One region of the Pseudomonas aestiva genome, then DNA from elsewhere that is predicted to be linked to it. Evidence: riboswitches for the same ligand, from Rfam matches in the RefSeq annotation. Region 1 holds a riboswitch; each other region holds the start of a gene.
The links. Region 1 has a riboswitch for cobalamin ahead of cobO (cob(I)yrinic acid a,c-diamide adenosyltransferase). Riboswitches for the same ligand answer to the same signal wherever they lie in the genome.
Positions count from the first base shown of each region.

Region 2: it holds a riboswitch for cobalamin, as region 1 does, so the genes downstream of both, cobW (cobalamin biosynthesis protein CobW) here and cobO (cob(I)yrinic acid a,c-diamide adenosyltransferase) in region 1, are expected to answer to the same signal.
Region 3: it holds a riboswitch for cobalamin, as region 1 does, so the genes downstream of both, AABM56_RS02850 (ABC transporter substrate-binding protein) here and cobO (cob(I)yrinic acid a,c-diamide adenosyltransferase) in region 1, are expected to answer to the same signal.

Region 1 is NZ_CP150916.1:1,591,771-1,598,896, forward strand. Features, by position in the region: gene AABM56_RS07315 (DedA family protein) at 1-216, opposite strand, end outside; gene AABM56_RS07320 (metallophosphoesterase) at 348-1,181, opposite strand; gene AABM56_RS07325 (YggL family protein) at 1,251-1,619, opposite strand; gene AABM56_RS07330 (four-helix bundle copper-binding protein) at 1,758-2,087, opposite strand; cobalamin riboswitch at 2,185-2,380, shown strand; gene cobO (cob(I)yrinic acid a,c-diamide adenosyltransferase) at 2,476-3,102, shown strand; gene AABM56_RS07340 (cobyrinate a,c-diamide synthase) at 3,096-4,394, shown strand; gene bluB (5,6-dimethylbenzimidazole synthase) at 4,391-5,041, shown strand; gene cbiB (adenosylcobinamide-phosphate synthase CbiB) at 5,038-5,946, shown strand; gene cobD (threonine-phosphate decarboxylase CobD) at 5,939-6,928, shown strand; gene AABM56_RS07360 (cobyric acid synthase) at 6,925-7,126, shown strand, end outside.
Region 2 is NZ_CP150916.1:2,575,032-2,582,157, reverse strand. Features, by position in the region: gene AABM56_RS12065 (response regulator transcription factor) at 1-113, opposite strand, end outside; gene AABM56_RS12060 (septation protein A) at 118-702, opposite strand; gene AABM56_RS12055 (PHP domain-containing protein) at 763-1,635, shown strand; gene AABM56_RS12050 (L-threonylcarbamoyladenylate synthase) at 1,632-2,261, shown strand; gene AABM56_RS12045 (ScpA family protein) at 2,372-3,100, shown strand; gene AABM56_RS12040 (cobalamin biosynthesis protein) at 3,091-3,465, opposite strand; cobalamin riboswitch at 3,721-3,904, shown strand; gene cobW (cobalamin biosynthesis protein CobW) at 4,007-5,059, shown strand; gene cobN (cobaltochelatase subunit CobN) at 5,066-7,126, shown strand, end outside.
Region 3 is NZ_CP150916.1:602,192-609,317, reverse strand. Features, by position in the region: gene AABM56_RS02870 (IclR family transcriptional regulator C-terminal domain-containing protein) at 1-417, opposite strand, end outside; gene AABM56_RS02865 (DUF962 domain-containing protein) at 561-1,079, shown strand; gene AABM56_RS02860 (ABC transporter ATP-binding protein) at 1,064-1,828, opposite strand; gene AABM56_RS02855 (iron ABC transporter permease) at 1,825-2,859, opposite strand; gene AABM56_RS02850 (ABC transporter substrate-binding protein) at 2,856-3,872, opposite strand; cobalamin riboswitch at 3,903-4,050, opposite strand; gene cobJ (precorrin-3B C(17)-methyltransferase) at 4,057-5,727, opposite strand; gene AABM56_RS02840 (precorrin-2 C(20)-methyltransferase) at 5,715-6,455, opposite strand; gene AABM56_RS02835 (precorrin-8X methylmutase) at 6,455-7,081, opposite strand; gene cobG (precorrin-3B synthase) at 7,074-7,126, opposite strand, start outside.

The DNA.
Region 1 (7,126 bases):
GAGGATGGCGCCGACGATGGCGGCCAGCACCAGCGGCACCGGCGAGAGCACTCCGGAGCCGGCCAGGCCGCCGACCACCAGCAGCAGGGCCGTGGCCGGAATGAAGACGCCCAGCAGCACCAGGGATTCGCCAAAGGCGAGCAGGCCGACGAGCAGCGGCGCCCAGGCCTGGTGGGTTTCGATAAAGCCAAGCAGCGATTGCGTCAGGGATTCCATGGGAGGCCACTCTTGCCGAAAGTCCTAAGACTACTTGGCGCCCGTGGCCTGCCAGCCGTTTCAACAGCTTGAATCAATTTCCATTGCTGGAAGTGCGCAGGAGCGCGCATCGGCGCCCCCGACTGGACGCCTCAACTTTTCGCCAGAGCGTCCTGAGCAGCCTGCCAGCGCAGTGCGTGGCGCTCGCCGACGACGAAACGATCGCCCTGGAAGTCCCAGCGTTCCACGTCCACGGTCTTCTTCGCCCCTTCGCCGACCAGCAGGCGATTGAAGGAGTTGGGCGAGGTGCCGCGCACGCGAGAGGAGAGGGCGGTGCCGGCTTGGACGATCCAGACCTCGCGGGGCAGGGTGGGGTACTGGCGACTCAGCGGCAGCACATAGGGCAGGTGGATATGCCCACCCATCACCAGATCCAGTCCGGCGTCGGCCCAGGTGGCCAGGGCGTGATCGGCGTTGTGCTGCAGATTGCTCAGGTCACTGAGTTCGAGGGCGCCGAAGGGTTGGTGGGCGATGACGATGCGCAGCTTGCCCGGACCGGCGCGGCGCAGGCGCTCGGCCACCCGCTCGATCTGCTCGGTGCTTACCGCGCCATCCTTGTGGCGTTGCGGAGCGGTGGTGTTGAGCCCGACCAGCAACAGCTCGTCGTTTTCGATACTGGGCTCCAGATCCTGACCGAAATGGTGGCGATAGTTGCCATAGGGCGTCAGGAAACGCGCGAAGACGTTGTACAGCGGCAGGTCGTGATTACCCGGGATCACCAGGGTTTGCGGAATGCCGTGGCTTTCCAAGCGTTCGACAAAGGTCTTGGCTGCGGCGAATTGTTCGCGCCGGGCGCGCTGGGTGATGTCCCCGGAGAGAATGAGAACATCGGCGCCGTGTTCGCGGACATGGGCTTCCAGAGCCGCGACCACGGCGGGTTGCTCGGTGCCGAAGTGGGTATCGGAGATTTGCAGGAGGGTCGTCATGAGGACCTGGTTTCCAACGGATTCCCCTTTACGACCGCAACGGGCGCCAAGCGATCCGGCGAAGGCTAGTTAGACTTCGCCGTCGTGGTGCCAGGCGTCATGCAGCTCGGAGGCGTTGGCTTCGCCGACTTCGGTGCGGGCCTTGAGCCAGTCCAGCAGGGCGGTACGGTCTTCCGCGGTGGGCGAGGTGTAGCGCTTGTTGGCCATGATGGTGCCTTCGACCCAGGCGTTGTCGAAGCCGCCGATGTAGTCCAGCGTGCGCTCTTCGACGTAGTCGATGAAGTCGCCCAGGAAGGTGTCCAGATCGTCTTCGCTGAGTTCGTTCTTGAAGCTCACCTTGATTTCAAAGGCCAGTTCCTGGAATTCGCCCAGGTACTGCTTCTTGCGCAGGCGACGCTTCATGCGGCTCAAACGGGGATCTTGGTTGGTATCGGTCATGGCGAAGGCCTGGATATCGATTAAAGGGCGGGCATTATCCCTGGCGTCGACGGGTAATGCCAATGCCGACCGCTCCAGCGGTGGGTCGGCCGGACCTTTTTGCCTGCGACCGGAGGGCGCAGTAGCGGAAGGACCTGCTCAGGCCGCCATGGCCGCGCAAGCATCGGCGCAGGCTTCGCAGGCCCGGGCGCAGGCCTGGCAGTGATCGGCCTTGTGCTTGCCGCATTCGGCGGCGCAGGCGCGGCAGGTGGCCAGGCACAGAGCACAGACTTCGGCGATGCGGTCGCTATTGCGCTGCATGAAGGTGGCGGCCAGGCGGCAGGCATCGGCGCAGTCCCGGTCCAGGCGGACGCAGTCGCGCATCATGTCCAGATTGGCTTCCCCCAGACAGGCGCTGGCACAGGTTTCACAGGCGGCGGCGCAGTCGAGACAGGCCTTGATACAGGCGGCGAGAGTGGCATCGTTCATCCGGTAGCTCCTGGTGTGGGGTGCCTAGGGTGGACCCGGTCGGCTGGCGCCGAGTTCGGCCGGTGCGATCGATTGACGCTCTCCCGGGTAGTCCGTACCCTGCGCCCTTGCACGTGGTGCCCCGCCTCGCCGGGGTGAAACAGGGAAGCCGGTCGAGCCGGCGCTGCCCCCGCAACGGTAGTTGAGCAGTAGCTGCGCGACACCCACTGGCCCTGGCCGGGAAGGGGCGCAGCGGATGCCCCCAGGGCATCGGCTCACCAGCCCGGAGACCGGCCACGCTTGCGTTCATCTCGGCGATGCGGAGGGCGTCGCGCGGCGTCGCCACCTGCCTTGCGCGGGCGGCGTCTCTGCCCGTTTCTCCGCCGCGCCCGCACCCGGAGAACCACCCATGACCGATAGCCCCGATTCGACCAGCCCCGAGCGCGACGAGCGCCACCGTGCGCGCATGGTGCGCAAGAAGGCGGTGATCGACGCCCGCATCGCCGAAGCCCAGGACGAGCGCGGCCTGCTGCTGGTCCACACCGGCATCGGCAAGGGCAAGAGCAGCTCGGCCTTCGGCATGGCGGCGCGTGCCCTCGGCCATGGCATGAAGGTGGGCGTGGTGCAATTCATCAAGGGCCGCCGCGACACCGGCGAGCAACTCTTCTTCAGGCGCTTCCCGGACGAGGTGCGCTACCACGTCATGGGCGAGGGCTTCACCTGGGATACCCAGGACCGGGCCCGCGATCTGCATTCGGCTGCCGCGGCCTGGGCGGTGGCGGTCGAGCTGCTGCGCGATCCGGCCATCGGCCTGGTGCTGCTGGACGAACTCAACATCGCCTTCAAGCACGGCTACCTGGACGTCGATCAGGTGCTGGCCGATCTGGCCGGGCGCCCGGCGCACCAGCATGTCGTGGTGACCGGGCGCGGTGCGCCGCCGGCGCTGGTCGAGGCCGCCGATACCGTGACCGACATGAGTCTGGTCAAGCATGCCTTCCAGGCCGGCGTCCGCGCCCAGCAGGGTATCGAATGGTAGGCGAGACGCGGCATTGCCCGGCGCTGCTGATCGCCGCTCCGGCCTCCGGTCAGGGCAAGACCAGCGTCACCGCTGCCCTGGCCCGGTTGCACGCCCGCCAGGGGCGGCGGGTACGGGTGTTCAAGTGCGGTCCGGACTTTCTCGATCCGATGATTCTCGCCCGCGCCAGCGGCGCACCCGTCTACCAGCTCGATCTGTGGATGATCGGCGAGGCCGAGAGCCGGCGCCTGCTGTGGGAAGCGGCGGGGGAGGCCGATCTCATCCTCATCGAAGGCGTCATGGGCCTGTTCGACGGCCAGCCCTCGGCGGCCGACCTGGCCGAGCGCTTTGGCGTACCGGTGCTGGGAGTGATCGACGCCGCCGGCCTGGCGCAGACCTTTGGCGCCCTGGCCTATGGCCTGGCCCACTATCGGCCGGGCCTGCCCTTCGCCGGGGTGCTGGCCAATCGCAGTGGCAGTCCGCGGCAGACGCAACTGATCCGCGGCAGCCTGCCAGCGGGCATGACCTTCTTTGGCAGCCTGCCGCGCGATGCCGGCATCGAGTTGCCCAGTCGTCACCTGGGGCTGATCCAGGCCGACGAGGTCACCGACCTGGATCGTCGTCTCGACCTGGCGGCCGATGCCCTGGGCGCCAGTTCCACCCTTGAAGTGCCGCCGCCAGTGGCCTTTGCCGCACCGCCGCCGACCGTGGTCGAGCCGTTGCTGGCGGGGGTGCGGATCGGCGTGGCCCGGGATGCGGCGCTGGCCTTCATCTACCAGGCCAATCTCGATCTGCTGCGCGCCCTGGGCGCCGAGCTGCAGTTCTTTTCCGTGCTCACCGACACGGCGCTGCCAGCGGTGGACAGCCTCTATCTGCCCGGCGGCTATCCCGAGCTGCACCTGCAGACGCTGTCCAACAACCTGGGCATGCGCGCGGCCATTCGCGCCCACCATGCGGCCGGCAAACCGATCCTCGCCGAGTGCGGCGGCATGCTCTATCTGCTCGACGAACTGACCGACAAGGCCGGCGAATCCGCCAGCCTGCTCGGACTGCTGCCGGGCAGCGCGCGGATGCAGGCGCGCCTCACCGCCCTGGCCTTGCAGTCGGTGGAGTTCGAGCAGGGCACCCTGCGTGGCCACACCTATCATCACTCGGCCCTCGAGTCATCCGAGGTGCCCTGGGCGCGCGGGCTGTGCCCCAACGGCAAGGCGGTCGCCGAGGCGGTCTACCGCGACGGTCGCCTCACCGCCAGCTATATTCACTTCTACATGCCGTCGGCACCCGCCGCGGCCGCCGCGATGCTCAAGCCGTGACCACGACCCCCTATACCCCCGCCGAACAAGCCGCCGTCTACCGAGCCATCGCCGAGCGCCGCGACATGCGCCACTTCTGCGGTGGCGAGGTGCCCCCCGAGCAACTGGCCCGCCTGCTCGGTGCCGCCCACCAGGCGCCCAGCGTCGGGCTGATGCAGCCCTGGCGCTTCCTGCGCATCAGCGATCCGGCCCTGCGCCAGCGCCTGCACGAGCTGGTGGAAGAAGAGCGCTGCGCCACCGCCGACGCCCTCGGCGAGCGCAGCGACGACTTCATGAAACTCAAGGTGCAGGGCATCCTCGATTGCGCCGAGGTGCTGGTGGCCGCGCTCATGGACGGCCGCGAAGCCCATGTCTTCGGCCGTCGTACCCTGCCGGAGATGGACCTGGCCTCGCTGTCCTGCGCCATCCAGAATCTCTGGCTGGCGGCGCGCTGCGAAGGCCTGGGCATGGGCTGGGTGTCGCTGTTCGAGCCGGAAGCCGTGCGCAGCCTGCTGGAGATGCCGGAAGGCGCGCAGCCGGCGGCCATCCTCTGCCTGGGACCGGTGGAAGCCTTCTATCCGCGCCCGATGCTGGAAGAGGAGGGCTGGCGCCAGGGGCGGCCGCTGGAGGAGCTGGTCTTCGAGAATCACTGGGGCCAGAAACCATGATGCTGGCCTTCGCGGTCGTCAGCGGCATGCTGCTCGACCTGCTGTTCGGCGAACCCCGCCGCGCCCACCCCCTGGTGCTGTTCGGGCGCCTGGCCGACAGCCTCGAAGCCCGCTTCAATCCCGGTGGCCGTGGCTGGCGCAGCCATGGCGTGGTGGCCTGGAGCCTGGCCGTGCTGCCCTGGGTGCTGCTCACCGCCTTGCTCTGCCAGCTCGACTGGCTGGCCTGGATAATCCAGCCCCTGGCGCTGTATCTGGCCGTGGGACTGCGTAGCCTCGGCGAGCACGCCGAGCCGGTGGCCCGCGCCCTGCAACGCAACAATCTGCCCGAGGCACGGCGGCGGGTCGGCTACCTGGTCAGCCGCGAGACCAGCGAGCTGGACGAGACCGCCGTGGCCCGCGCCGCCACCGAATCGGTGCTGGAGAATGGCAGTGATGCCGTCTTCGCCGCGCTGTTCTGGTTCGCCCTGCTGGGTGCCCCGGGTGTGGTGCTCTATCGCCTGGCCAATACCCTGGACGCCATGTGGGGCTATCGTACGCCGCGCCTTGAGCGTTTCGGCTGGGCCGCGGCGCGGCTGGACGATGTCCTCAACTATATTCCTGCGCGCCTGGTGGCCCTGACCTATGCCGGTCTCGGCCGCTTCTGGAGCGCCATCGAAAGCTGGCGCACCCAGGCACCGCTGTGGGACAGCCCCAACGCCGGTCCGGTGATGGCGGCCGGTGCCGGCGCCCTGGGCGTGAGCCTGGGCGGCCCGGCTCGCTACCACGGCGAATGGCACGAGCGTCCGCTGCTGGGCCGTGGACCGGTGCCGACCTTCCTGGCCATCACCCGTGCCCTGAAACTGGTGCGCCGTGGCGCCTGGTTGTGGACCGCGCTGATCGCCCTGGGAGGACTGCTGCTTGCTTGAGCACGGCGGTCGGCTGCGGCGCGCGGCGCGCAGCTACGACATTCCCCTGGACGACTGGCTGGACCTGTCCACCGGTCTGGCCCCCTGGCCCTGGCCGCTGCCGGAGATTCCGGCCAGTGCCTGGGCCCGGCTGCCGGAGCCCGATGACGGCCTGGTGGAGGCTGCCGGTGCCTGTTACCGGGCCAGCGCGTTGCTGCCGGTGGCCGGTTCCCAGGCCGCCATCCAGGCACTGCCGACCCTGCGCGCACCCGCGCGGGTCGCGGTACTGGCGCCCTGTTACGCCGAACACGCCCTGGCCTGGCGTCGCGCCGGGCACGAGGTGCTGGAGTGGGGCGAAGCCCGGATCGCGACCGACCTCGACCAGCTGGACGTGGTGGTAGTGGTCAATCCCAACAATCCCACGGGCGAACGCCTGTCGCCGGCCCGGCTGCTGGACTGGCACGCCCGCCTCGAACGCCGCGGTGGCTGGCTGGTGGTGGACGAGGCCTTCATGGATCCCACCCCGGCAGCGAGTCTTGCACCCTTCAGCGATCTGCCCGGGCTGATCGTGCTGCGCTCCTTTGGCAAGTTCTTCGGACTGGCCGGGATGCGCCTGGGCTTCGTGCTGGCGGCGCCGAGCCTGCTGGCGCAGCTGGACGAGCAACTGGGTCCCTGGACGGTGAACGGCCCCAGTCGTCATCTCGCCCGGCAACTGCTGGCCGATCAGCCGGGCCAGCAGCGTCAGCGCGAGGCGCTGCTCAAGGCCGGTGAGCGCCTGGCGGCGTTGCTGGCCCGGCACGCCCTCGCGCCTAGCGGTGGCTGCGCCCTCTTTCAATTGCTGCAGCGCGCGGACGTCGCGGAGCTGCACGAACACCTGGCCCGCCAGGCCATCCTTACCCGCCTGTTTCCCGCGCTTGGCGCCCTGAGATTCGGGCTGCCCGGCGACGAGTCCGGCTGGCAGCGCCTGGACCAGGGCCTCGCCAGCTACCGGAGTCCCCTATGAGTACGCTGATGGTGCAGGGCACCACCTCCGACGCCGGCAAGAGCACCCTGGTGGCCGCCCTGTGCCGCTGGCTCTATCGCCAGGGCGTGGCCGTGGTGCCCTTCAAGCCGCAGAACATGGCGCTCAACAGCGCCGTGACTGCCGATGGTGGCGAGATCGGCCGGGCCCAGGCGGTCCAGGCCCAGGCCTGCGGCCTGG
Region 2 (7,126 bases), 980 kb from region 1:
CGGGCATCGCTGCCGGCATGGCAGGCGGTGACTTCGAAGCCTTCCTGTTTCAGCCAGGCACCAAGCAGCTCGCACAGCTCCTGGTCATCGTCGATCAGCAGTATCTGGCTCATGGGATCAGTCTCGCGGTTCATCCATGGGTTGCAGATGGCGCGCCAGATAGAGGCCCTGGCCGAGCATGAACACCAGGGTCATCGCCAGGCTGCCGAAGACCTTGAAGTCGACCCAGAAGCTTTCGTAGGTGAAGGCCACATAGAGATTCGCGCAACCGCAGACGATGAAGAAGATGATCCAGGCGATGTTCAGCCGCGTCCAGATCGGCGCCGGCAGACGCACCGCGTGGCCCAGCATGCGCTGAATCAGCGGCTTGTCGCCGATGAACTGGCTGCCCAGAAAGGCCACGGCGAACAGCCAGTTCACCACCGGTGCCTTCCATTTCAGGAAGGTCTCGCTATGGAAGGCCAGGGTCATGCCGCCAAACACCAGACAGGCGATCAGCGTAAGCCACTGGCTCTTTTCCAGCCGGCGCTGGGTCGCGAAGATCGCGCCATAGACCACTAGGGACGCGATGATCAGGACCGCGGTGGCACTGAAGATGCCGCCCAGGGTAAAGGAATGCCCGGCGAATTCCAGCGGACGCGGATCGAGCTTGTAGACCAGGAAGAACAGGAGCAGGGGGATGAAATCGATGAATTGTTTCATTAACGCAGCCGATAGCAGTGCATCGCGGCATAATACCTGATGAAGCCGGAGGAGAAAGCCATGCGTATCGACCTGCACTGTCATACCACCGCGTCGGACGGCGCCTTCTCGCCCGCCGAGGTGGTCAGACGGGCCCATGAGCGCGGGGTGCAGCTGCTGGCCATCACCGATCACGACACCCTGGACGGCTACGCCGAAGCCCTGCAAGCCGCGGACGGACTGGGTCTGCGCCTGCTCCCCGGTATCGAGATGTCCTGTACCTGGGGCGGCGCCACGCTGCATGTGCTGGGCTACAACTTCGCCCCTGAGGCGCCAGAGCTGAATGCCGCCCTGGAAGCGCTGCACGAAGGTCGCTGGGAGCGCGCCCGGGAAATTGACCGGCGGCTGGCGGCCAAGGGCATGCCCGGCACTCTGGAAGGGGCTCGCGCGGTGCAACTGGCCCTGGGCGACAGCCGCAATGCGCCGGCCCGGCCGCATTTCGCCGAATACCTGGTGCAGGCCGGCCATGTCGCGGACCGCGGCGATGCCTTCCGCAAATGGCTCGGCGGCGGCAAGCTCGGCGACGTCAAGCAGCATTGGCCGACCCTGGCCGAGACCCTGGCGACGCTCAAGGGCGCCAAGGCCTGGATCAGCCTGGCGCATCCGCTGGCCTATGGGTTCACCCGCACCAAGCTGCGCAAGCTGATCGGCGAATTCGTCAGCGGCGGCGGCCATGCCATCGAGGTGGTCAACGGCGTGCAGCCGGCGGAGCAGGTCGGCACCCTGGCAATTCTGGCGCGGGAATTCGGTCTGATGGTCAGTGCGGGCAGCGATTTCCATGCGCCGGCCGAGTGGTCGGAGCTGGGCATGTACCGTCCGTTGCCCGAAGATCTGCCGCCCCTGTGGGCGCGCTTCAGTCAACCGCTATACCCTCAGATTCGGGAACCCCAATGAGCCAGTTCATCGAAATTCATCCGCAGAATCCCCAGCCGCGGCTGATTCGTCAGGCCGTGGAAATCATCCGGTCCGGCGGTGTCATCGCCTATCCCACCGATTCGTCCTATGCGCTGGGCTGCCGTATCGGCGAGAAGAGCGCGGTGGAGCGTATCCGCCGCATCCGCCAGCTCGACGACAAGCACAACTTCACCCTGGTGTGCTGCGATCTTTCCGAGCTGGGCATCTATGCCAAGGTGGATACCAGTGCCTTCCGCCTGCTCAAGGCCTATACCCCCGGGCCCTACACCTTCATCCTCAATGCCACCCGCGAGGTGCCGCGCATGCTGCTGCATCCCAAGCGGCGCACCATCGGCGTGCGGGTGCCCCAGCATCCCATCACGCTGGCGCTACTGGAGGCCCTGGGCGAGCCCTTGATGAGCGTGAGCCTGATTCTGCCGGGGGATGACGAAGCCCTGGGCGATGCATGGGAGATCCGCGAGCGGCTCGAGCATTTCGTCGACCTGGTGATCGAAGGCGGTCCGGGTGGCGTGCAGCCGTCCACCGTGATCAGCCTGGCCGACGACGAGCCGGAAGTGATCCGGGTCGGTGCCGGGGATCCGACGCCCTTCATGATCGAAGCATGAGCGAAGCCCTGGACCCCCAGCTGCTCGAACCCGAGCAGCTGCGCCTGGCGCTGGTCTATGGCGAGGCCTTCACCGAGCTGCCCCAGGACCTCTATATCCCGCCGGATGCCCTGGAGGTCTTTCTCGAAGCCTTCGAGGGACCGCTCGACCTGCTGCTCTATCTGATCCGCAAGCAGAACATCAACATACTCGACATCCCGGTCGCCGAGATCACCCGGCAGTACATGAGCTATGTCGAGCTGATGAAGGCGGTGCAACTTGAACTGGCCGCCGAATACCTGCTGATGGCCGCCATGCTGGCGGAGATCAAATCGCGCATGCTGCTGCCGCGCGCCGAAGGCCTGGACGCCGAGGAAGAAGATCCCCGCGCCGAACTGATCCGCCGCCTGCAGGAATACGAGCGCTTCAAGAAGGTCGCCGAGGATCTCGATGAGCTGCCGCGCGAAGGCCGCAACTTCGTGGTGCCCACCTTGCCGGCGCCGGATGCGCGGGCGCGCAAGCTGTTGCCCGAGGTGGACCTGGGCGAGTTGCTGCTGGCGATGGGCGAGGTCCTGCGCCGCGCCGACCTGTTCGAGAGCCACCAGGTGACCCGCGAGGTGCTGTCCACCCGCGAGCGCATGAGCCAGGTGCTGGAGCGCCTCAAGGAGGGTGCCTTCGTGCCCTTCGTGGCGCTGTTCACCCTGGATGAAGGCCGGCTCGGCGTGGTGGTGACCTTCATGGCCATTCTCGAACTGGTCAAGGAATCCCTGGTGGAACTGGTGCAGAACGAGCCCTTCAGCCCCATCCATGTCCGCGCCCGGGTCAGGGACGCCGACGGGGAAGAGGCGTCTCAGGCGTAGGCCAAGGCTGCCGTTGCCGCCGCGCTCTTGCGCTTGCTCACCAACAACCGGGCACCTTCACCCGCTGCAGCCAGGGCCGCGGCTTCAGCCACGCTGGGGCTGCCGGTGTACTGCAACACCAGATCGCTGGCGGCAGTTATGCCGCGCTCTTGCGCCAGACGCTCGGCGGTGAAGCCGTGCAGAGGCAGCTGCCAGCGCTGGGCGAGGGCGCGCAGTCCGCGTTCTTCGAGTCGACTCGCAACGGTAGCCAGTGCGGTCAGCGCAGTGCGATCGCACTGGGCTTCCTGCAAGACCCCGAGCGCCAGCTCGGCGAGTTCGTCCAGCGAACAGTCCTGACGGCAGCCGAGGCCGAGAACCAGGCCCATCAGCCTTGAAGGTCCTTGGACGAAGCGTGGCAGTCCAGTCCAGAGCCTGAACAGCACAGCGGGCGAAGGACGAACGGGCGCCACGCCGAAGTATCGGTCTGGCTCAAGGTAGCGAAGGGGCGCGTAATGGCGATCATGGCAGGTCTTGAGGGGAGGAAGGCAGGCGGTGGCTCGCCCTTGGCGACCGCTTCGAGCAGACCACGCGCCTCGTCCGCCGGTCAAGCCTGGCGGATTGACACCCTGGCGGGGCGCTCGTAGCCTGTCGCGTTCCGAGGTGCTCTTGTCGGCAAGAGCTTGAAAGGGAACGCGGTGCGATACCGCGGCTGCCCCCGCAACTGTAAGCGGCATCTTCAGCCACTCCACCAGGCCACTGCTCACGCGGGAAGGCCGGAGCCGGGCGCCGCGAGCCAGGAGACCTGCCTCGTCACGTTTCGAACATGCAACCGGGCGGGGTGATCCGGGCTGCCACCAGGGCCTCGCCGTCACGCGGGCGTCCGGCATGCCTGCCCGTCTTTTTTCGCTTTTTCTCTAAGGGCAGCCCATGAAAACCCTGGCCAAGACTCCCGTCACCATCGTTACCGGCTTCCTCGGTTCCGGCAAGACCACCCTGCTGCGGCACATGCTCGACCATGCTGAAGGCCGGCGCATCGCGGTGATCGTCAACGAATTCGGCGAGCTGGGCATCGACGGCGAGATTCTTCGCCAGTGCAGCATCGGCTGTAGCGAGGAAGAGGCTCAGAGCCGCGTCTTCGAATTGGCCAATGGCTGCCTGTGCTGCACCGTGCAGGAAGAATTCTTTCCGGTGATGAAGGAGCTGGTGGCGCGGCGGGGCGACATCGACCACATCCTCATCGAAACCAGCGGCCTGGCTCTGCCCAAGCCCCTGGTGCAGGCCTTCCAGTGGCCGGAGATCCGCACCGCCTGCACCGTGGATGCGGTGATCACCGTGGTCGACAGCCCGGCGGTGGCGGCCGGCACCTTCGCCGCCCATCCGGAGCAGGTGGATGCCCAGCGTCGGCAGGACCCCAACCTCGACCATGAATCGCCGCTGCACGAGTTGTTCGAAGATCAGCTCGCCAGTGCCGACCTGGTGATCCTCAACAAGGCCGACGGCCTGGACGCCGAGGCCCTGGCCCGGGTCCGCGCCGAGGTGAGCGAAGAGTTGCCGCCGGCGGTCAAGGTGGTGGAAGCCAGTCGTGGCGTGTTGCCCCTGTCGGTGCTGCTGGGCCTGCAGGCCGAGTCCGAGGCCCATATCGACAGCCGTCCGACCCACCATGACCTCGAAGGTCATGAAGACCATGACCACGACGAATTCGACTCCTTTGGCGTCGAGTTGCCCGAGGTGGCGGAAGCGACCCTGCTGGCGGCGCTGACCGAGGTGGTCAAGAGTCATGGCGTCCTGCGGGTGAAGGGCTTCGCCGCCATCGCCGGCAAGCCGCTGCGGCTGCTGGTGCAGGGCGTGGGCACCCGCTTCGACAAGCATTTCGACCGTGCCTGGAAGACCGGTGAGACCCGCAGCACCCAACTGGTGCTGATCGGTCAAGAGCTGGACCAGGCGGCCATCACCGCCCAGTTGCGCGCCGCGGTGGCCTGACCCCGGATGCATCTGCTGCGTACCCAGCCGGGCGGTTTCGTCCCGGACGATGGCATCGCCCATTTGGCGCAGACGCCGGGCGAGATCGTCGTGCTCTGCAGTGGCGATTCGCACCTGGCGCTGCTGGCCGAGGCGACCCGTAGCCTGGACGAGCGCTATCCCAGTCTGCGGCTGGCCAATCCAATGCAGCTGCAGAACCACGCCTCGGTGGATCTCTACGTCGACGAGGTGCTGAGCCAGGCGCGGGTGGTGTTCATCTCCCTGCATGGCGGCCAGGGTTACTGGCGCTATGGCATGGAGCGGCTGGCCGAGCTGGCCGAGCGGGGGCTGACCCTGATCGCGGTACCCGGTTGCGACCGGCCCGACCCGGAACTGATGGCCCTGGGTACGGTGGCGCCCGAGCTGGCCGAACGGTTGTGGCGCTATCTGCGCCAGGGCGGCCTGGGCAATGCCCGGGATTTCCTGCATTGCCTGGCCAGCGAGTGCCTGGATGCCCGGTACACCTACCAGCCGCCGCGGGAATTGCCGCGGGTGGCCGTCTATCACCCAGACGCCCTGGGTCTGGATGGCTGGCGTCAGCGCTGGCGACCGGACTGGCCCACCGCGACGCTACTGTTCTATCGCACCCACCTGCAGTCGGCCAACACCGCCTTCGTCGATGTCTTCTGCCAGCAGCTGGAAGCTCAGGGGCTGAATCCGCTGCCCATCGCCGTGGCCAGTCTCAAGGAGTCGGCCTGCCTGGAAGAGGTGGAACGGCTGCTGGACGAGACCGCTACGGCGCTGATCCTCAATACCACAGGTTTTGCCCAATCCAGCCCGGAACGGCCGACTCTGACGCCGTTCCGTCGGCCGGTACCGGTACTCCAGGCCATCTGCGCCCAGGACAATCGCGAGCGCTGGCAAGAGAACCCTCAGGGGCTGGGCGCCCGCGACCTGGCCATGCACATCGCCCTGCCGGAGCTGGACGGGCGCATCATCACTCGGCCGATCAGTTTCAAGGGCCTGGCCTGGCGCTGCGAGCGCAGCCAGAGCGACGTGGTCAACTACCAGGCCGATGGCGAGCGCATGGCCTTCGTCGCGCGGCTGGCGCGCAGCTGGATCGAACTGGCGCAGCGGCCTGCCGCGGACAAGCGCATCGCCCTGGTCCTGGCCAACTATCCGACCCGCGACGGCCGTATCGGCAATGGCGTCGGTCTGGATACCCCGGCGGCGGCGCTCAAGGTGCTGCAGGCGCTGCAGACGGCCGGCTACCCGGTGGCCAATCTGCCTGAAAGCGGTACCGCCCTGATCGAGCGCCTGCTCGGTGGGGTGACTAACGACAGCGCCCTGCGCGATCTGCGCCCGGCCTTGCAGAGTCTGGCGCTGCAGGACTACCAGTCGCTATTCGCCCAGTTGCCCCTCAGCCTGCAGCAGGCGGTGACCGAGCGCTGGGGCGGGCCCGAGGCCGATCCCATGCACCGTCGGGGTCGGCTCATGGTGGCCGGGGTGCGCTTCGGCCTGACCTTCGTTGGCATCCAGCCGGCGCGCGGCTACGACGTCGATCCGGCCGCGGTCTATCACGATCCTGCGCTGGTGCCGCCCCATGGCTACCTGGCCTTCTACTTCTGGCTGCGCGAGGCCTATGGCGCCCAGGCCGTGGTGCATCTGGGCAAGCACGGCAATCTGGAGTGGTTGCCGGGCAAGGGCGTCGGGCTGTCGGCGGAGTGTTGGCCGGACGCCATCCTCGGACCGCTGCCCAACGTCTATCCCTTCATCGTCAACGATCCGGGGGAGGGTGCCCAGGCCAAGCGGCGCACCCAGGCGGTGATCATCGACCACCTGATGCCGCCGCTGACTCGCGCGGAGAGCTACGGACCGCTGCGCGACCTGGAACGCCTGGCCGACGAATACTATGACGCCAGCCTGCTGGACCTCCGACGCGCCACCGAATTGCGCGGCGAGATCCTGCAGCTGGTCCGCGAAACCGCCCTGGATCGCGAGCTGGGGCTGGTGATCACCGACGATCCGGACAGCTGGCTACCGCAGCTGGACGCCTACCTGTGCGACCTCAAGGAGTCCCAGATCCGC
Region 3 (7,126 bases), 990 kb from region 1:
GCCTTCCAGGGTGGCCATGGAGCAGGCTTCGTGCAGTTGCTCGCTGAGGCGATCGAGCACCGGCTGGGCGGTGACCGCCAGCGGCGTCGACGACAGATAGGCGTGCCCCAGGGTCAGCACCTTGGGTAGCAGCGAGTAGGTGCGGCCGTCGGTGGTGACGTAGCCCAGCTTCATCAGGGTATGCAGGCAACGACGCACCGCGGCACGCGGGATCTCGGTGCGATGGCTGATCTGGGCGATGGTCAGCTGGCGCTTGCGCTCCTGGAAGGCATGGATGACCGCCAGGCCGCGGGCCAGGGAGGTCATGAAGTTGGGGTCGCCGGTGAAGGCTTCGATGCGCTTGGCCGGCGAGGCGATGATGGGCGGCGCGGCCAGTGGCGGCAGGCCCGTGGCGTGAGCGGTGCGGTTATCGTCCATCGGACCGGTCCTCGGCAGGCTTTTGATCGATTATCGAGCGACGGGGCGATTATCGCAATCGCATTTCTCCTGGTGCCCGCTGACGCGCAGGAGCTTCCCGGTGCATGCTGAGGCTTCCCGCCCAGCCGCCTGGATGCCTGCCGATGAAGACCCTGGAAGATCATCTCAGCCAGTACGCGAGCTACCACCGCGATCCGCGCAACATCGCCAGCCACTTTCCCGGCATCCTGCTGATCGTGCTGGCGGTGGCCATCCTGCTGTCGCGACCGGTTTTCAGCCTGGCCGGCTGGCCGCTGTCGCCCGCGGTACCGGTGGCCGGGGCGGTGGCGGTCTTCTACCTGCGCCTGGATCGGCCGCTGGGGCTGCTGATGGGCGTTCTGCTCGGGCTTGCCCTCTGGCTGGGTGCCGCGCTGGCGGCCCGGACCACGGGCGTCTGGCTGGGCTGGGGGCTGAGTCTGTTCCTGGTCGGCTGGGCCATCCAGTTCGTCGGTCACCACTACGAGGGGCGCAAGCCGGCCTTTCTCGACGACCTCGCCGGCCTGGCCATCGGCCCGCTGTTCATCGCCACCGAAGCGGTCTTCTGGCTGGGTGGTCGCCCGCAGCTCAGGCAGGCGATCGAAGAGCGGGCCGGCCCGGTGCGGCGTCGTCAATCCAGCCGATAGCGGATCGTCGGCCGACCGTCGGGGCCGTCCAGCGTCACCTGCGCCTTCACCCCCCAGACCTGCTGGATCAGCGCGGCCGTCAGCACCGCGGCCGGGGCGCCTTCGGCGACCAGGCGGCCGTCGCGCAGCACCGCCAGGCGGTCGCAGAACAGCGCGGCGAGGTTGAGATCGTGGATCGCCAGCACGCAGGTCGCCGGCAGGCGGCGGACCAGGTCGAGGATCTCCAGCTGGTGCTGGATATCGAGGTGATTGGTGGGTTCGTCCAGCAGCAGTTCGCTGGGCTCCTGGGCCAGGGCGCGGGCGATCTGGGCGCGCTGGCGCTCGCCACCGGAGAGGCTGTGCCAGCGCCGTGCCGCCTTGTCGACCAGGCCGACCTGAGCCAGGGCGCGCTGACAGACCTCGGCGTCGCGCGCGCTCCAGGCATCGAGCAGGCCGCGATGGGGCGTGCGCCCCAGGCGCACCACCTCGGCCACCGAGAGATCGGCCTCGGTACCGGCCTGCTGCTCCACCAGGGCGACCCGCCGTGCCAGGTCGCGCCGGCGCAACTCGGCCAGCGGCAACGCGTCGAGACTGACCCTGCCCTCCTCTGGCCGCCGCAGCCCGGCCAGCAGCCGCAGCAGGCTGGACTTGCCCGAGCCATTGGGGCCCAGCAACCCAAGCACCCCGCCGGGCGGCACCTCAAGGGTCACCCCGGCGAGGATCGGCTGGCCGCCGGCGCTCCAGGCCACGTCCCGCGCGGCGAGGCTCATCGGACCTCCCGCGCGCGGTAGAGGATGAAGGCGAAGGCCGGCGCACCGACCAGGGCGGTGACCACGCCGATGGGCAGGGTCTGCTTGGCCACCAGGGTGCGGGCGACGATGTCGGCCAGCACCATGAACAGCGCGCCGATCAGGGCGCAGGTGGGCAGCAGCCGGCCATGCCCCGGACCGACCAGGAAGCGTGCCACATGGGGGATCACCAGGCCGACGAAGCCCACCGCGCCCACCAGGCTGACCAGGCAGGCGGTGATCAGGCCGGTGACCGCCAGCAGCAGCAGGCGCAGCGGCCCCACCGCCACGCCGAGGCTGGCGGCGGCGTCTTCGCCAAAGGCGAAGGCATCCAGCGCCCGGGCGCAGGCCAGGCACACCAGCAAGCCAGCGAGCACCACCCCGGCGGCCAGCCAGACGTCCGGCCAGCGCACCCCGGCCAGGCTGCCGAGCAGCCAGAACATCACGCTGCGCGCCTGCTCGGCATTGGCCGCGGTGGCGACGATATAGGCGGTCAGGGCATTGAACAGCTGGGACGCGGCCACCCCGGCGAGGATGATGCGGGTGCTGCCGCCACTGCCGAGAAAGGGCAGCACCACGGTAAAGGCCAGCACCGCGCCAAGAAAGGCGCCGAGGGACACGCCGAGCATCCCGCCACCGACCCCCAGCAGCATCACCAGCACCGCGCCGGTGGAGGCGCCGGCCGACAGCCCCAGCACATAGGGTTCGGCCAGGGCGTTGCGCAGCAGCGCCTGGAGGATGGCGCCGGAGACCGCCAGGCCGGCGCCGCAGCAGGCGGCCACCAGGGCGCGGCTGAGGCGGTATTCCCAGACGATGCCCTGGACGATGCGCTCCACCGGATAGGGCCCCAGGCCGAGGCCGTTGGCGATGGCCTGCAGACTGGTCAGGGGCGCGATGGGCATCTCGCCGAAGGACGCCGCCAGCACCACGCTCGCCGCCAGCGCCAGCACCGCGGCCAGGCCCAGCAGCCAGCGCCAGGGTCGGGCCCCCTCGGCCGCCAGGGGCAGACTCATGGTTGCGGCTTGGCCAGGTCGGCGGCCAGGGTCTCGACGCTGTCCACCACCCGCAGCGAGGGATTGAGGGTCGGGGCGTCCACCACCAGCAGGTGGTTCTCGCGCACCGCGCGCAATTCGCGGGTCAGGGGATCGCTGCGCAGGAAGGCCAGCTTCTTGTCCACGTCATCGGCGGGATAGAGACGGCGATCCATGCGCGCCACGACGATATAGTCAGGGTCCAGACTGGCGATGCGCTCCCAGCTCACCGCCGGCCATTCCTCGGCGCTGTCGACCACGTTGCGCAGGCCCAGGGCGCGGGCGATCCAGGCCGGCGCGCCGAGGTTGCCAGCGACCCAGGGATCCCCTTCCAGCCGCGGACTGGAGAACCAGAACAGCACCGAGCGCCCCCGGACCCCGGCGGCCTTGGCCTGCTCGCCAGCGGCGGCGATACGGCGGTCCAGCTCGGCAACCAGCTGCTCGCCGGCCGGCTGCACATCGAGGATGGCCGCCAGCTCCTGGGCCTCGCGGGTCACCAGTTGCATGTCGAAGGGCGCGCTGCGGCTGCCATCGCTGTTGGAGTCGGCGGTCACCGCCTTGCCTTCGCAATCGCTGGGCGCCACATAGGCGGCGATGCCCAGCGTGGCGAAGCGCGGGAAGTCCGCCACCTCGCCGCCGGGGCCGACGTGATAGGTGTACTGGGCCGCCACCAGATCCGGCCGGGAGCCGACCACGGCTTCGAAGCTGGGGGCGTTGTCAGCCAGCCGCGGAATGTCCTTGCCCGCCGCCTGCAGGTCCGCGGGCAAGCCGCCGAACCAGACGCCGGTGCCCACCAGCCGCGCGCCCACGCCCAGGCGCAAGAGCAACTCGGTACTGGCCTGGCCCAGACTGACCAGGCGTTGAGGCGCGCGCTCGAAGACCAGGTCGCGGCCGCAGTTGTGGATGGTCAGCGGATAGGGGGTGGCCGCCTGGGCGGTAAGGGAGGATACGGACAGCAGGCCGGCGGCGAGCAGCGGCAGAAGACGACGAAACATGGACTCTCCTCGGGATGACGCGTCCCTGGTGGATGATGGATGTCCCCTGGCAAGGTCTGGCTCACTTCTCGCGAAGCTCACAGTGGCGCGACCGCGCCGGAGTTGCACCGGCTTCCCGCCAGGGAACGGAAAGGTCGCCGAGGGTGAGCCAGCGGCGACCAGGATTCAAGCACTAAATGTTACTTTATAACAATTCCGTATCGTACCAGCGCGGGGTATAGACCCATTCGCCGCCGTCGGCCCGCGGAAAGCGCCGGGTATGGCTGGAGCCGAGGATCACCAGGGTGCGTGAATCCACCATCTCGCTGCGCAGGGCGCCGAGGCTGGTGTATTCGAGACCGCCACCGGGACGGCCGACGTCGCGACCGAGGATCACCGGGGTGTTCGCCGAGCGGCAGCTGCGCAGGACGTCCAGCGCCCGGTCCAGCTGATGCGGTCGGGCCTTGGAGATGGGATTGTAGAAGGCCATGGCCAGGTCCGCCGCGGCGGCCTGGCGCAGGCGCTGCTCGATCACCGTCCAGGGCTTGAGGTTGTCGGACAGGGAGATCAGGCAGAAGTCGTGACCCAGCGGCGCCCCGGCCAGGGCGGCGCTGGCCATGGCCGCGGTGATGCCCGGCAGGATCTCCAGCTCCACCGCCGCCCAGCGCGGGTCGGCGGCGCCCTCCAGCACCTCCAGCACCGCGGCGGCCATGGCGAAGACGCCCGGATCGCCGGACGACACCATCACCACCTGGCGCCCGCTGGCGGCCAGTTCGAAGGCATGGCGGGCGCGCTGCAATTCTTCTCGATTGTCGCTGGCATGGGCCAGCTGGTCCGGACGCAGGGGACCGGCCATCTGCACGTAGGTCGCGTAGCCGAGGACGTCCTCGGCCTGGTCCAGGGCGCGGCGTACCACCGGAGCCATGAGTTCGGCCGCGCCGGGGCCGAGGCCCACCACGCTGAGGCGGCCACGGCGCTGGCCGAGGTCATCGGCGTCCAGCGGCCGGTCATGCAGGTGCAGGGCGAGGCCCTGGGCCTGGGCCCGTGCCACGGCCGCCTGGGCGAATTCCGGGGTACGGGCGTCGACGAATCTCAGCGGCAGCTCCAGCGCCTGGCTCAGCTCGGCCAGGCCGGGCGCTGCCATGTCGGCCGCCTGAGCCAGCAGCACCGCCACGGCCCCGGTGGCATAGCCGGTGCTGGCGAGCAGCGCGGTAATGGCGGCGGCGGTGGCATCGGCGCTTACCGCCACCAGCACGGCGCGGGGGTGGATCAACAGGGTATGGTCGTCGGCGCTGGTCAGGGGCGAGACCAGGATGCGTTGCCGTGCCTCGGGATCGCGGGCCAGGGGCACCTCATCCAGCCAGGGCGCCTCGCCCTCGATGCGGACCGGGGCGCCGGCCAGCAGATCGGCGACCCGGTGCTTGGCCACGTCGACATCGGCCAGGGCATAGCCGGCCGGCGGATCGAGCAGGCAGGTGCCGAATCTCAGTTCGCCGCTGGTGGTGATGGCCGGGGCCACGTCCAGCAGCCTACCCAGCTGACGGGCCAGGCGATTGGCGCCGGCCAGGCCGCCCAGCAGCGGCACCACGGCGCTGCCGTCCTCGGCCACGGCCAGCACCGGCGGCTCGGCGGTCTTGTCATCCAGCACGGACGCCAGGCTGCGGATGACGATGCCGGCGGCGCAGAGCACCAGCAGCGGGCGCTGCTGGCGATAGAGGTCGCGCAGGTGGTCGCCGAAGGCGCTGTAGCTGACATCGCCCTCGACCCGCCCGGCCAGGCCGTGTACCAGGCTGCCCGGCAGGCCGGCCTGCAGGCGGCGGGCGGTGGCCAGGGCACCGGGGCCGAGGATGACGATGGCCGGGCTCAACCCTTCCATTTCACCCCCGGCACCACCACCAGCGAGAAATACGGCGAGGCCATGGGCTCGACGGCGTCCAGCGCGACGATGCGCTGGTTGTCCATGGTGGCGCGCTCGATGTAGCGGGCGCGCTGGTCCAGGCCCAGGTCGCGCAGCACCTGGCGCACCTTCTCGAAGTTGCGCCCGAGCTTCATCACCACGGCGGCGTCGGCGCTGGCGAGGCGCGCCTTGAGCTCCTCGGCGGAAAGCACCCCGGAGAGCACTGTGAGGGTCTGGTTGCGATAGACCAGCGGCAGGCCGAGCATGGCCACGCCGCCGAGCATGGAGCAGACCCCCGGCACCACCTGGGCCTCGTAGCGCTCGGCCAGGCGGTCGTGCAGGTACATGTAGGAGCCGTAGAAGAAGGGATCGCCCTCGCAGATCACCGCCACGTCGCGGCCGGCGTCCAGATGGTCGGCCACCTGGGCGGCGGCGGTGTCGTAGAAGTCGGCGATCACCGTCTCATAGGACAGCGGCGGCGCCAGCTTCTCGGTGGTCACCGGATAGACCAGCGGCAGGCGCTGCTGGCCGTCCAGCAGATAGCCCTCGATGACGCCATAGGCATTGCCGCCCTGGCCCGCGTTGGCCTTGGCCTTGGCGACGAAATAGGCCACCACCGGCGCGCCCTGCAAGAGGCGCAGGGCCTTCACGGTGATGAGTTCCGGATCGCCGGGGCCGACGCCCAGGCCGAGCAGGCGGCCCGCCATCACTCCACCTCCGTGGCCAGGGCGTTGACCGCCGCGGCGGCCATGGCACTGCCACCCCGCCGGCCGCGGACGATGACATAGGGCACGCCGCGGCTGTCGGCGGCCAGGGCGTCCTTGGACTCCCTGGCGCCGACAAAGCCCACCGGCATGCCGAGGATCAGCGCCGGCTTGGGCGCGCCGGCATCGAGCATCTCCAGCAGATAGAACAGCGCCGTGGGGGCGTTGCCGATCACCACCACGCTGCCGGCCAGGTGCCGCCGCCAGCGCTCCAGAGCCACCGCCGAACGGGTATTGCCCTGGGCCACGGCCAGTTCGCGGATGCCTTCGTCGTGCAGGGTGCAGATCACCGGGTTGTTGGCCGGCAAGCGGGTGCGGGTGACGCCCTCGGCGACCATGCGCGCATCGCAGAGGATGGGCGCGCCGGCCGCCAGGGCCGCGCGACCGGCCGCGCCAGCGCCCGGGGAAAAGGCCAGGTCCTGGACCACGTCGACCATGCCGCAGGCGTGGATCACCCGCACGGCGAGCTTTTCCAGGTCGGCGGGGATGGCCGAGAGATCGGCCTCGGCGCGGATGGTGGCGAAGGATTGGCGATAGATCGCCTGGCCGTCGCGTTCGTATTCAAGCATCACTGGGACTCCGGGCCAGCCAGGCGGCGGCCTCGTCGAGGGATA